DNA from 2 places in the Paenibacillus sp. FSL R7-0198 genome. Region 1 is predicted to be linked to the other one. Evidence: predicted binding sites of a transcription regulator. Region 1 holds the regulator's gene; the other holds the start of a gene.
The links. The regulator Rex, encoded in region 1, represses fermentation and respiration genes when NADH is low (regulators of the CRP and FNR family bind a similar motif). The targets are predictions, from matches to a motif close to TTGTGAAATATTTCACAA.
Positions count from the first base shown of each region.

Region 2: a site for Rex is predicted at 5,859-5,876, ahead of pflB (formate C-acetyltransferase). Genes of this name have one in related genera too.

Region 1 is NZ_JBBOCB010000001.1:1,035,758-1,043,263, forward strand. It holds gene MKY87_RS04240 (AAA family ATPase) at 1-740, opposite strand, end outside; gene MKY87_RS04245 (hypothetical protein) at 733-1,260, opposite strand; gene MKY87_RS04250 (DUF5590 domain-containing protein) at 1,561-2,091, opposite strand; gene MKY87_RS04255 (amidohydrolase) at 2,131-3,438, opposite strand; gene MKY87_RS04260 (redox-sensing transcriptional repressor Rex) at 3,425-4,078, opposite strand; gene dinG (ATP-dependent DNA helicase DinG) at 4,297-7,158, opposite strand; gene MKY87_RS04270 (tetratricopeptide repeat protein) at 7,301-7,506, opposite strand, start outside.
Region 2 is NZ_JBBOCB010000001.1:1,223,013-1,230,518, forward strand. It holds gene MKY87_RS05185 (carbohydrate ABC transporter permease) at 1-146, opposite strand, end outside; gene MKY87_RS05190 (carbohydrate ABC transporter permease) at 146-1,030, opposite strand; gene MKY87_RS05195 (ABC transporter substrate-binding protein) at 1,082-2,449, opposite strand; gene pflA (pyruvate formate-lyase-activating protein) at 2,676-3,428, opposite strand; gene pflB (formate C-acetyltransferase) at 3,518-5,776, opposite strand; gene adhE (bifunctional acetaldehyde-CoA/alcohol dehydrogenase) at 6,718-7,506, opposite strand, start outside.

The DNA of each region.
Region 1 (7,506 bases):
TCAGGCAAGTCCACTTGAATGTGGCGGTCAAAACGTCCCGGGCGCGTCAGAGCGCTATCGAGCATCTCTTTGCGGTTTGTTGCAGCGATAACAAGGATTCTCGGCGTATCGGAAGAATAGATTCCATCCATTTCCGTCAAGAGCTGATTGAGGGTCTGATCATATTCACGCTGTTGACCGCCCTCACGTTTCCCCCCGATGACATCGATTTCATCGATAAATATAATAGCGTTTTCCTTATTTTCCTTGGTGGCACGAGTTCTCGCGTCCTTGAACAAATCCCGAATTCTGCTGGCACCTACACCAACATACATTTCCACGAACTCACTGCCCGATGCTGCTACAAAAACAGAATCGGTGTAATGGGCAGCAGCCTTGGCCATCAACGTTTTTCCTGTCCCTGGAGGGCCCGTCAGCAAGATCCCTTTTAACGGGCGAATCCCGAACTTCCGAATTTCTTCATGTTTGATGAGAAAGTCAAGTGCTTCACGCAATTCCTGCTTGGCACTGTCCTGTCCGCCAATTTCTTCAAAAGTGAGCTTGGAAGGTCCTTTTTTCTTCCGTTTACGTTCCTGTGCAGCGCCTACTGTAATCCCGCCACGCATTTGCATCATGAACAGCAAAGCTCCGACAAGCACCGCTGCAATCAGAATCGGAACAATATTAACACCAGTAAAAGCAAGAAAAATAATCAATACGGGAAAAAATCCGATGGCAACTTCTTTTGTCCACTTAGGCATTAGGCCACACTCCTATCTGACCGGGCACACGCGGCAGAATAATAAACTTGCTGGCATCTCCGTCTCTGAGACTGACATATACATTGTTGTCATCCATCGCTGTATTTACCTTAATTCCATTGGTCGCCATCTTTGACAACGTTGGTGTAATCTCGGTGTATTGCTTGTTCTCCATCGCCTGGGCTACGGTAAACATCGCATCACCCCACCAACTTTCCAGTGCTTCACTGGAATGATCCACAACGTCCAATTTTAGTGATCGTGTTCCAATCAGGGTCTGTCCTTCTTTGTGAATATATTGTACCAGTCTGCCCAAATCAACATCAGGTTGCAGATCCAGTTTCAATTGTACGTCATTGCGGTTAATAGTTAATTGAACGTCATTAACTCCATCGTACTGGGTAACCATCTTTTCAATCGGATTCTGCACAGCCACCTGACGATATACAAACCAACCTCCAAACAACACAACGGCTGAAATGACGGCAGTTAAAGCAATAGGCAATACTTTTAGTTTCAAGTGAATTACCCCTCCCAGATTTTGGCCCAACCTACTGGCTTATTGGTATATAAGAATATGTGCACATTGACTCCTGCGATAATTTCGACAGGTTTATTTGTTTTGAATGTAACTTTGAGTACATATCTGAGTATATCACATCGTATATACAATTTCGAAGGCGAAAATATGAATAAATTATTAATTTTAACTATTTAAATTATTTAAGTTTATGGGCAACACAAAGAACCGGTTCAGTCGGATATCCGTCTGCCGGTTCTTTTGTTTCATTCATTCTCTAGCTACGTCACTCTATTTGTTCTAGCTGTTCGGGAGTGTGTAGACCAGGTCCACCTGTTCTCCGTTGCTAAAACGATAAAAACGATAGTGGTTATGCGTACCGTCTTTATAATACACTTGCCACACATATATTCCATTCACAACTCCAGGCATGATTCGCTTAATCTCGCCGGCAGGAACTTCAGAACTGAAGCGATTGCGGATCTGCGCTTCGGACATGCCATTCTGCAGCAGCTCACTGTGTACAGCGTTTGCACCCTTAGCCGGTTGATTGTTTGCATCGAATTTAACCCAGACCATAACATCCTGGTTATCCTTGTTTTTGCCGATCAGGGTCCAGTAGATGTTGTCAGAGCCTTCTTTGTCTCCCCAGATGTACTTGCGCAATTCATCATAGGATGTAATGCCCAGTTGCTCCTGTGCTGCCTGTATGGCGAGCGCTTCTTCCTTGCGCTGGTCCTGCGTGACATGGACGTAATAACGCTGAAGTCCAAACAGAATCAGAACCAGTGCAAGCAGCGAAATCCATATCCACTTCTTTTTTTTCTTCAAAAGTCGAACTTCCTTTCCCTATGATGCTCTATCCTGCAATTAACGAGCAAGCAGACCATCAAATGCCAATTGAGACTCACGCAAAATGCGCTCTTCATCCAGCGTCAGACATTCGCCATGTTTCACCACTTGTTTCCCATCCACCCATACGTGCTCAACATCTTTGGCAGAAGCCGAGTAGATCGTATGTGAGATCAGGTCTGTATGTGGATAGAAATGTGCCTGTTCAATGTCCAAGGCGATAAAATCAGCCTTCATGCCGACCTGGAGTGCTCCGGTATTGTTCAAGAAGATTGATTTGGCTCCATATGACGTTCCGAGTAGTAACGCTTCGCCTGCTGGCACTGCCGTCGGGTCACCAGATACACCTTTGTGGATCAATGCAGCCAGTCTCATTTCCTCGAACATATCCAGGTTGTTGTTACTTGCTGGTCCGTCAGTTCCGAGTGAAACGGTAACTCCTGCTTTCAGCAACGCAGGTACACGCGCAACACCGGAAGCGAGTTTCAGGTTACTTCCCGGGTTATGGGATACAGCCACATCATGACGGGCCAGAATCTCAATCTCTTCGTCATTCAGATGCACCGCATGTGCAACCAGGGATGGACGGGAGAAAAAGCCCAGTTTCTCCAGATGTGCTACAGGACGCAGTCCATAATCAGCCACGTTCTGCTCGACTTCACGAAGCGTTTCTGACATATGTGTATGAAGAGGAAGGTTTAGGTCGTTCGCGACCTGTACAAGCTTCTCTATGTAGTCAGGAGGGCATGTATATGGTGCGTGTGGCGAGATTACGGTTGTAATGCGACCATCTGCCTGTCCATTCCACTCACGTGCAAACGCTGCCGACTCCTCCAGCTTCCGCAGTTGCTCTTCTTCCGAGCACAGCCCAATTACACCACGTGCCAGTGCTGCTCTAACGCCGGATTGCTCCACAACTTTGGCAACTTGATCCATGTGATCGTACATGTCCAGGAAAGCTGTAGTTCCGCCTTTCAACATTTCAAGCACCGATAGCGAAGTTCCCCAATATACGTCTTCTGAAGTCATTTTCGCTTCCATCGGCCACATTTTTTCCTGCAACCATACTTGCAACGCAAGATCGTCTCCGTGCCCTCTGAGCAACGACATCGCTGCATGACCATGCGTATTGATCAGACCCGGCAGGAAGAACAATCCTTTTCCATCCACTTTGGTACAATTTTCGTCTCCATCCGGCAATGTCTCACCAATATGCACAATCTTGTCATTCTCAACAACCATGTATCCTTGAACAACGTTCCATGTTGTGCCGCCTTCATTAACGGCAAATTTACCGTTGTGAATTACCCATCTATTTGTTGTCATCTTCCTCGTCGTCCTTTCCAGTCTCCAAGTAATAGGCCAAACTAAGCAGATCCGTTGTAAAGTCAGCATGGTGAATGCGGATATGCGGCGGTGTTTTTAGAATTGTTGGTGCAAAATTAAGGATCGCTTCAATTCCCGATTCAATAAGCTGATCGGCTACATTTTGGGCTTCCGTATCCGGAACCGTAATAATACCGATGCGGATGTTATCCGTTTTAACCGCTTCCGTCAATTCATTCATTGGCTTTACCGTCAAACTGTTGATTTGACTACCAATCTTCGGTCCATATGCATCAAATACAGCAACAATCTTCATGTTGTCTTTCAGATATGCGTTGTAGTTGGACAAGGCCTGTCCGAGGTTACCCGCACCTACCAGAGCTACATTAATTTGCTGATCGATTTTGAGAATGTGACGAATTTTCTCGATCAAATAGGATACATCATACCCGATCCCTTTACGACCAAAATCACCGAAGTAAGCCAGGTCTTTACGAATTTGGGCCGGATTCAGATCCAGCCTTTGTCCAAGCTCTTGAGAAGAAACAGTAGCCACCTCACGCTGGTGCAACTCGCTCAAATAGCGCAAGTATACAGGCAGACGTCGTACCACCGCTTCCGAAATTTTATCCGATTTCATTCTTGCTCCCCCTTACCAAGGCCACGATAAAATAATAGATGAAAAGATGAGCATTCTGTATAAACTCAATGATAGACGTGACATTTTATACAGAATGCTCCTTGTAATTTAGGTTATAAGTTCTTACGTGCAACTGCTCTAATCGGATACGGAAATATCTAATAAAGTTTAACGCCAAACGATAGTGTCATGCAATGATATAACGAACAAAACAACCATTATTCTTGTTCATTAGCAGGTTTTTCCAACCACTCGGTTATTCGTGGAACCATCTGCTCCGTGAGCATATGCTCCATTTTGGGACCTGGTAATGAATATAAAAAGAATTTACCATAGTACGCTTCAATCACACGTGTATCATAAACAATGACAATTCCTCTGTCCTTTGCTGTACGCACCAATCGGCCAAATCCCTGCTTGAAACGAATGACCGCTTGTGGCACGGACAGTTTCATGAACGGATTTTTCTTCTGTTCCTGAAGCAACTCACTCTTGGCTTCCACCAACGGATGATTCGGCGGTTGGAAAGGCAATCTTACAATAGCGAGACAGGTCAGCGCTTCTCCCGGGATATCTACACCCTCCCAGAAGCTGCTTGTGCCCAGAAGTACTGTTGCTTTGGCATCTTGGAACCTGCGAGTCAATTTGGAACGACTTCCACTATCAACGCCTTGACCAAGCAACGAGATGTCGTTGCCAGACAGCGCCTCCTTCAGCGGATCATAGACCTGTCGCAACATCTTGTATGAAGTAAACAGAACCATCATGCGTCCACGCGTAGCAATTGCCGTCTCTGCGAGTGATTGCACCAGCATATTAACAAAGTGCGCATCACCCACACTTCCCTTCACACTCGGGAAATCACGCGGAATCACCAGAAGTGCCTGATCGCGATAGTTGAAAGGTGATGGCAGCATCGACGTTAACAACCGATTATTCTCGGAAGCTTCCTGCAAGCCAAGCTGCTCAATCATGAACTGGAATGACTTATCTACCGAAAGCGTAGCTGATGTAAGCACAACACTTTTCTTTTTATCAAAAAACAAATCCTTTAGTTGTGCACTGACATCTACAGGTACGGCATACAGCTGGAGTGATTTACTGCGGAACTGGCCGCTGGCTTCCATCCAGTACACCGTTTTGGCGTCATCCATACGCATGAAGAAACGTAGATTCTCCTTCAATGTGGTCAGATCTTTCAGTAATCCTGTTATGTCCGTGATCAGACTATCCGATTGATAATCATCCTGATCCTCTTTCACTTCAAGCAGCAATTTGTCCCCTTTGCGAACCAAATCGCCCAGAGTCACATAGATCTGGTTCTCCAGATCCTGCAACTCCTGCCATTTTGCAGGTTTCTGAGATGCTTTCAGACGCAGTGAAAATTGCCCCGTCTCGCCCGGTGAAGCATCACTTCGTTCAGGCAACAGACCAAACAATGCATCGCTCATACGATCCCACAGTTCCTTGACCTCAAGAGCGAGCGGGAACATCTGGTCCACCATGGAGCCCCATTGCACCGAATTTTCATGCCCGGATAACTGCGAACGAAGCATAGGCAGCTGACCATTACGACTGTCTTTAAACAGGCGGGTCAGTGTATGAACCAAAGTGAAATATTTCATATGCATTCCAAGATGTTTACCAGCGACATCCTCCAGATGATGTGCCTCATCGATTACAAGACTCTCATAGGCTGGCAGCAGCTGATGCGCGGCTTTCACATCCGTAAATAATTTGGAGTGATTGGTGATTACGATATCAGACAACCCTGCCTCATGTTTGGCACGATGGTAGAAACATTTGCGGAACCATGGACAGGATCTTCCCAGACATGATTCGGATTCGCTCTGTACGGTCTCCCAGAAGTCCCCTCCGCGTCCGCTAAGGTTAAGTTCCTCATCATCTCCGGTTTCGGTCTGCGTAAGCCAGACGATCATCTGAGCAGCTGTGAAATAATCCTCTTTAGGTGTGGCGAATTCACGTTTATTGATTTTGTGTTCAAATTTGCGCAGGCACAGGTAATGTCCACGTCCTTTGAATACAGCAGCCTTAAACGGGAACGGAACCACTTGAGTCAGCATCGGAATGTCCCGCTCTCTCAATTGCTCCTGCAGATTGATCGTATGCGTGCTGACCATAACTTTCTGTTCTTGCTTCACACTTTCGTAAATAGCAGGCAACAGATACCCTAGAGATTTACCGGTACCCGTTCCAGCTTCGATCAAGAGATGTTTCTCTTCATCCAGGGCTTGCCTTACACTGCTGAACATCTGGGTCTGCGCTTCACGCTCTTCGTAATGATCCAGTGTATCCTTCAGGTTCTCCCGAACCTGGTCCATAAACTGTTCGAAGCTTACACCATCGAGGGGGTTAGCCTCCCGCTCATCGCGTGGTGCACCAATGTCGGTCCAATCACTTACATTAAGAGCAAGCTGACGATAATAGGTATGTCCGTCCAGATCCTGAATCGGCTCTGCTTCCTTCTCACTGCGCATCCCGTCCAAAAACCAGCCCAAGTCACTGTCTTCTGGTGCAAACAGGTCACTGAGGCGCTGAATCGTTATGAGCGGTAATTCCTTTAACTCATCCAGACACTTGAGCAGCACATAGGCTGTCGCCAGTGCATCACTGTCTGCCTGGTGAGGGCGATCATGTTGAAATCCAAATTCGGAAGACACATAACCGAGTTGATAAGAACCCAGTGATGGGAATGTAATCTTCAGAAAATCAATCGTGTCCAGAATACGGCCAGTGAACGGCAAATAACCGCAACGGTCAAGAGCATTCTGCAAAAAGTGAAAATCAAAAGCGACGTTGTGTCCAACTAGCACCACATCATTAAGCAGCGGAACCATCTCCATCATCATCTCTTCGAGTGAAGGAGCGTCCGCTACATCTTCATCGGTAATACCCGTCAACCCCGAAATAAACGGGGGAATCGGTACACCAGGGTTCACATAAGAACTATATATTTGAGTTATGCTGTAGTCATGATCTATGATGGCAAGTCCGGCCTGTATAATCTCACCGTCGGACTGCGTGCCGGTTGTTTCGAAATCCAATACGGCAAATTTCATTGCAATGTACGGTCCCTTCCATTCCAGTCTATGTTACAGCATAGCAAAAAAAAGGGGATTTGAAAATTAACTGACAAAAAAGCGGTGTCCCCGCCGCTATGCCAAAGGAGGGAACACCGTTTTTTTGTCGCCGAATTCCCGCTTAATGAAGGGTCGTCAGCTGATTAGCATATTGCAATTTTCCCCTGTTCAACCTGCAAGCTTCCATGTTGTACAGTGGTTCGGTCAATGTCGGGTCATACTGAAGGGCCTGTGCAAAGAGTGAACATGCAGCTTCGGGATTCGCAAGCTTGGCTTGAATACAGCCCAGGGCGTTACATACAAGCCCTTTTAAGCGAGGTGAACCCT
Region 2 (7,506 bases), 190 kb from region 1:
GTAGGCAGACCGAATGGATTCAAGGCGATTTCATTGTTATCCTGCTTAAATGAAGAGAAGATTACAAATAAAAAGGGAAACAAAATCGCGATTAAATACAATATTAACAACACATGAGGTATACTGCTTTTTAAGCTTTTTGCCATCAATATTCCACCTTCTCGCTCCGCCTCGCTACCAGCAGTTGATACACCGCAGTGAGCACAAGCGTCAGAGCAAAGATCAGCACTGCAATGGTATTGCCATAGCCATATTTGAAGTTGGTAATCGCGTATTTGATCATATATGTGGCCAGAACCTCGGTGGACCCAGCGGGCCCACCTTTGGTCATGACAATCACGATGTCGGCTGCTTTCATGGCACCTGCAATGGACAACATGATCACCACTGAAATGATCGGCCGGATCAGCGGCAACGTAATTCGCATTGCACGTTGTACCGCTGTTGCCCCATCGATTGCAGCCGCTTCATCCAGATCACGGGGAATCGCCAGTATGGCCGCCAGCACCATGACAATGTAAAATCCCGTCCACTGCCAGGCATTGGTCACCAAAATGGACAACATGGCGAATCGGTTATCCGATAACCAGTAGATTGGATCGATGCCCAGCACATGAAGTATTTTGTTTAATAGTCCGATATTGGGTTCATAGATGAACCCCCACAAGATACCGATAACGGCTGTCGACATAATGGATGGTAAAAAAACAGCTGTTTTATACAGACCTTTTAGTCTTTTCACATTGGCAATAAGAAGCGAAAACAGGACGATGAGGGGTACCTGAATCAGTACCGAAAATCCGATGAAAAAGCCGTTATTCCGTGTGGAAATCCAAAAACGTTCATCGGTCAGTGCCTTCACATAATTGGATAAACCCACAAAACGTGGCTCAGCCGATACCCCATTCCAACTCGTTAGACTGTAATACAGGGAGCTACCAATAGGATATAAGAAGAACATTACAAACAGAATTAGGGCTGGCATTACAAACAGCGTATAGATTAACGGGCTGCGGAGTGAAGTATTCATAGTCAGCCTCCTTCAGTCACTTCAACGATCGCAGTTTCAACTTGGATTGATTTATTCTACGGAAGCGTTTGCTTCCTCCTGCACCTTTTGCAGCTCTTCTGCCATTTTCTCTGGCGTCGTCTGCCCACCAATCAACTTCTGGATTTGCAGATTGCTGATCTCTGTCGTCACATCGGCCTGAACGAGTGCATCAAATGCCGGGAACGATGTCTTGGACGCATTAAGCACAGCCACAATTTCTTTCATCAGATCATCGGTAATACTGTCGGTCAGCACTTTCTCATCCAGCTTCATCGCAGGCAACACACCATCTTCCACAAGGCCACGGACCTGCATATCTTCATTGTAGAAATTTTTGATAAAAGCTTTCACTGCTTCCAGCTTCTGCGGGTCATCCGCCACTGCTGCCGAGAAACCGTATCCATTGTTCACATCCCGCATCAAAGACGTCTGATCGCCTGCGCCGTTCTCTACCGGAGGCATATTGAAGAATCCAACCTTGCCAATGAGCGATTCACCGCTCTGACCTTCCTTGAATACAGATGATTTCCATGTTCCGTCATACATCAACACCGCTTCTCCGCTCGTAAATTGCGTGGTATATTCGGCATACTCAAAGCCCAGTTCACCTTTTTTGAAATAACCCTTATCGACCCATTCCTTATGTTTGGCAAATCCTTGGACCACACCCGGATCGGTCCATTTCGCTTCACCTGTTGCAAACTTTGCGGTAATCTCCGGTCCGGCATACCGGGACCACAGGTGGTTGGTTAACATAAGCGGCACCCAGCCCGCCTTGGATGCGGAAGCAAGCGGCACTTTGCCATCGGCCTTGATCTCGGCCAGTATATTGTCCAGTTCAGCCATGGTGGTTGGAGCTTTCCATCCTTTTTGTTCGAAGTACTCTTTATTATAGAAAAAACCTTCGCCCGAACCGCCAATCGGCAGTCCATATACTTTGCCTTCATACGTAAACGGTTCAAGGGATGTAAACTGGTCTTGAATGCCCAGCTCTTGCAGGATTGGGGTCAGATCAAGCAGCATACCTTCCTTGGCATAAACTTTGGAATCCGGGCTACCGAACAGTTCAAATATATCCGGCGGGTTACCTGCCGCCATCTCTCCGCGAAGCTTTTCCTTACGATTCACATCAGATTCGACGCCATCCAGCGTAAAGGTCAGATTGGGTACCTCTCCCTCCACTTTGTCCACAACATCCTGCAGAATGGCCAGTCTTTTCTGTTTGTCGGCCCCCACCTGTGTGTGACGGAGAAGCATCTCAACCGGTTCCTTACTTGTTTCCTCCACAGGTGTGTTGCCTGCGCCTTGCTGTGGCTCGTTACTTGAGCTTGCACATCCCGCCAAAGTCCATGAAGTGATAAGCAATAATGAAAGTAGTAATGTCATTCTTTTTTTCATCTGGTTGACCCTCCTCAAGATATTGAGCATTTGGCTTTACACTCTGATTATAAAAAGCCGGAGCTTACATCGTAAGGATGACAATTCATCAATGGAGGGATAAAATCCTTCACTGGACCCATAATCTCTCTTGCCATATGTTGAGGAGCAACAAAAACAGTCCCTGCGAAGTAGGTTCGCAAGGACTGCTTGGTTGGTCATTGGTACGTTATATTTAAAGGTTAGATTACTTACCTGAACAAGCCACGCCAGCCGTTTCCTGGCTACCTTGTTCGATCAGGCGATACGCCCGTTCCACTTCTTCTTCAGTTGGTGAAGGAACTCCATCCAGTGGATATACTTTACCGAGCGCTTCCCATTTGTAGATCCCCATCTGATGGTATGGAAGAATTTCGAACTTCTCGACGCCATTTAATGTTCCAATAAACCGTCCGAGGTTAAGCAGATCCTCTTCCTCGTTATGAATGCCAGGCACATACACGTGACGTATCCACATTTTCCGACCTTGCTCCGATAACCATTTGGCCGTTTTCAACGTTCTCTCGTTGGATTTGCCTGTCAGCTTGATATGTTTCTCGTCATCAATATGTTTGAGGTCCAACAGAACCAGGTCTGTGTGATCCAGCAGATCGTGAATCCGATCCGGCTCGTTAAACCCGTTGCTGTCCAGTGTCGTATGCAATCCCCAGCGGCGCTTCACTTCTTTGAAGATCTCGGCTACAAAGTGAGCCTGTAACGTTGGTTCTCCGCCAGATATCGTGAGTCCGCCTCCAGAGCTGCGGTAGTAGGATAGGTACGGCTCAATTTCAGCCAATACCTCCTCTAGCGTCATTTCTTTTCCGCCATCCAGCGCCCATGTATCCGGGTTGTGGCAATACTGACATTTGAGTAGACATCCTTGCATAAAAAGCACAAAGCGGATGCCTGGGCCGTCAACCGTCCCGAAAGTTTCGAGTGAATGAATATGTCCGTTAACCATGCTGCCTCTTCCTTTCTGTATCCGCATCCGCTGTGCGTTTAATATGATTTGGAATGCCTTGCTCTAGCGGTCTTCTACTTGCAAATTACTTACATCGAGCCATGGAACGTACGGTTGATGACATCCAACTGTTGTTCACGAGTCAGTTTAATGAAGTTAACCGCATATCCAGAAACCCGTACAGTCAGTTGCGGATAGTTTTCCGGGTGATCCATCGCATCAATCAATTGCTGACGATCAAATACGTTAACGTTCAGGTGATGAGCGTTTTGACCGAAGTAACCATCCATCATCGCAGTCAGATTGGATTTACGTGTATTCTCCTCTTTACCCAATGCTTTTGGCACGATGGAGAAGGTATTGGAAATCCCGTCAAGACTGTGTTCATAAGGCAATTTGGCTACAGATCCAAGGGATGCCAGTGCACCTTTTTTGTCACGACCATGCATTGGGTTCGCACCTGGAGCAAATGGTTCACCTGCTTTACGACCATCCGGTGTAGTCCCTGTTTTCTTACCGTATACCACGTTGGAAGTGATCGTCAGAACGGATTGTGTTGGCACTGCGTTACGGTAAGCTTTGTGCTTGCGAATCATGCCCATGAAGTTCTCGACCAGTTCAACAGCAATGCTGTCTACGCTGTCTTCATTGTTACCGTAACAAGGGAAGTCTCCTTCGATTTCAAAATCAACAGCGATGCCTTGTTCGTTACGAATTGGTTTTACTTTGGCATATTTGATCGCACTCAGTGAATCTGCTGTAACCGAGAGACCAGCGATACCACAAGCCATCGTACGTACAATGTCACGGTCATGCAATGCCATCTCGATACGCTCATAGCTGTATTTATCGTGCATGTAGTGAATGACGTTGAGGGTGTTCATATACAGTTTCGCCAGCCACTCCATCATTGGTTTGAAACGTTTCATAACCTCATTGTAATCCAGTACTTCGCTAGTGATTGCAGGATACTCAGGTCCAACTTGTGCTCCGGATTTCTCATCACGACCACCGTTGATCGCATACAGGAGAGCTTTTGCCAGGTTGGCACGAGCGCCGAAGAATTGCATTTGTTTCCCGATCTTCATCGCCGATACACAGCAAGCAATACCGTAATCGTCACCATAGATCGGACGCATCAGATCATCATTTTCATATTGAATTGAGCTGGTTTCAATGGAAACTTTACTGCAATAATCTTTGAAAGCTTCTGGAAGTTTCGTGGACCAGAGAACAGTCAGGTTCGGTTCTGGTGCAGGTCCCAGGTTGTGCAGTGTATGCAGGAAACGGAAGCTGTTTTTGGTTACGCGTGTTTCACCATTCACGGACATACCACCGATGGACTCCGTCACCCATGTTGGATCTCCACTGAACAGTTCGTTGTAATCCGGTGTACGCAGGAATTTGACAATCCGCAGTTTCATTACAAAATGGTCAACCAATTCCTGAGCCTGTTCTTCTGACAGAATGCCTTCTTGCAAGTCACGTTCAATGTAGATATCCAGGAAAGAAGATACACGTCCCAGGGACATCGCAGCACCGTTCTGTTCTTTGATTGCAGCGAGATAACCGAAGTACAACCATTGGAATGCTTCTTTTGCTGTTGTCGCTGGCAAGGAAATATCGAACCCGTGCATATCGCCCAATTGTTTCAATTCTTGCAATGCACGAATCTGTTCAGACAATTCTTCCCGCAGACGAATGACATCTTCATCAATAACATCAACTTCAAGTGCGTTCAATTCGCCTTTTTTGTTACGAATCAGGAAGTCTACCCCGTACAAAGCTACACGACGATAGTCACCGATGATCCGGCCACGGCCATACGCATCTGGAAGACCTGTAATAATCCCTGCTTTACGCGCTGCACGCATATCGGAAGTATAAGCATCGAATACACCTTGGTTATGAGTTTTGCGAATGTTCGTAAATATATCAATGACGCCTTGAGGCAATTCGAAGCCGTATGCTTCACATGCATCAATCATCATCCGGATTCCGCCTGTTGGTTGAATGGAACGTTTGAACGGAGCATCGGTCTGAACGCCGACAATCTGCTCTTTGGATTGATCCAGATAACCGGGTTGGTGAGAAACAATAGTCGCTGGTGTGTTCACATCAACGTCAAGGACACCGCCGTTATCCCGTTCTTTTTTGGTCAGATCAGATACGATATCCCACAATTCTTTGGTATTCTGGGTTGCACCTGCGAGAAATGCTTCATCGCCGTAATACGGAGACAAGTTGTGTGCCAGAAAATCATTCACATCTACGGATTTGGTCCATGTTCCTTTGGTAAAGTTTCTCCAGCCTGTTTGTTGTTTGACATCTTTTTCAATCACCGACATCTTAATCCCTCCACTAATTTGGATTTCTGGACACATAACATCTTGCTTCATTCGTAGCATTGTGTGCCCAGAGCCGCGATAAATGTGAATTGTTTCACATAAACCGGAACATGTTCTCTCTACTTGGGAACCGGAACCGCGGGATGAATGTTTTTCTTACATTTTCAGTATACGACTTGGGGCTTTCATCATCTGTGATTTTTGTCACAAAGTCAGTGAACTAACTCACTCCACCTGCGCTGTGTCCCATTGAACCCGGTAAATTCACACTTAGCCACTGCGCGGGCAGAACAACTTCCGATCGCTGTTATCCCCGGATTTTTTCAATTTTATTTTTCAAAGGGGAAAATCCGGGGATAAAGGCGAACGCTCCGCTTCTTCAGTTTTTTCTGCCCTCTCCGTTATTGTGTGAACATCTGGCTCAAACGGCCACATCACGGATTCCGTGTAACCTCTTTAGAACCCTTTTGCTCCTCTATGCTCGGAGCAAACCAAATCTTAAAATAAACCCTGAAAAACAGATGCTCGCTCTTCTGTTTTTCTGCCCTCTTCGTTCTTGTGTGAACATCTGGCTCAAACAGCCACGTCACGGATTCCGTGTAACCTCTTTAAGAACCTTTGCTCCTCTATGCTCGGAGCAAAACAAAACTTAGAATAAATCCTGAAAAACAGATGCTTCGCTCTTCTGTTTTTCTGCCCTCTTCGTTCTTGTGTGAACATCTGGCTCAAACAGCCACGTCACGGATTCCGTGTAACCTCTTTAAGAACCTTTGCTCCTCCATGTTCGGAGCAAAACAAAGCTTAGAATAAACCCTGAAAAACAGATGCTCGCTCTTCTGTTTTTCTGCCCTTTTCTTTATTATGTGAAAGACGGCAATCGGGGCTCCCCTCTCGGGGAACCCTGATCTTCTTGCCGTAAGGCACGCTTCGTTCTAAATTTATTATTCAAACTTTCCGTAGAAAGCGTTGCGGTATACATCAGCCAGTTCAGTTACCAACGGTAACTTCGGATTGGCGGTTGTACATTGGTCTTCGAAGGCACGGTCAGCCAGATAATCCACATGTGCTTCAAAGTCTTTGGCATCAAATCCGATTTCCTGGAACGATTCTTCAATGCCCAATGTTTTGTTCAGTTTGCGAATCGCATTGATGAGACTGGTTACGCCTTCTTCTGTCGTACGAGCAGGCAATCCCAAGATGCGGGCGATTTCGGCATACCGCTCATCCGCTACAAAGTGCGAATATTTCGGGAACGATGCAAATTTGGTCGGTTTTTTCGCGTTGTAACGAATGACGTGTGGCATCAGGATTGCATTGGTGCGTCCGTGTGCGGTGTGATACTGACCGCCCCATTTGTGCGCCAAGCTGTGGTTAATACCCAGGAATGCGTTGGCAAACGCCATACCTGCAATCGTGGAAGCATTATGCATTTTCTCACGTGCCAGTTTGTCACCTTGCAGTGCAGATTGCTCCAGGTATTGGAACACCAGTTGGATTGCTTTGATCGCAAGTCCATCCGTGTAATCATTTGCCATGACAGACACATAAGCTTCAATCGCATGCGTCAGTACGTCCATACCTGTATCTGCAACGGCTGTTCTAGGCAGGGAGTATACAAACTCCGGATCAACAATCGCTACGTCTGGTGTCAGCTCATAGTCGGCCAATGGATATTTGGTGTTACCTTGATTTTTATCTGTGATAACCGCGAACGATGTCACTTCAGAACC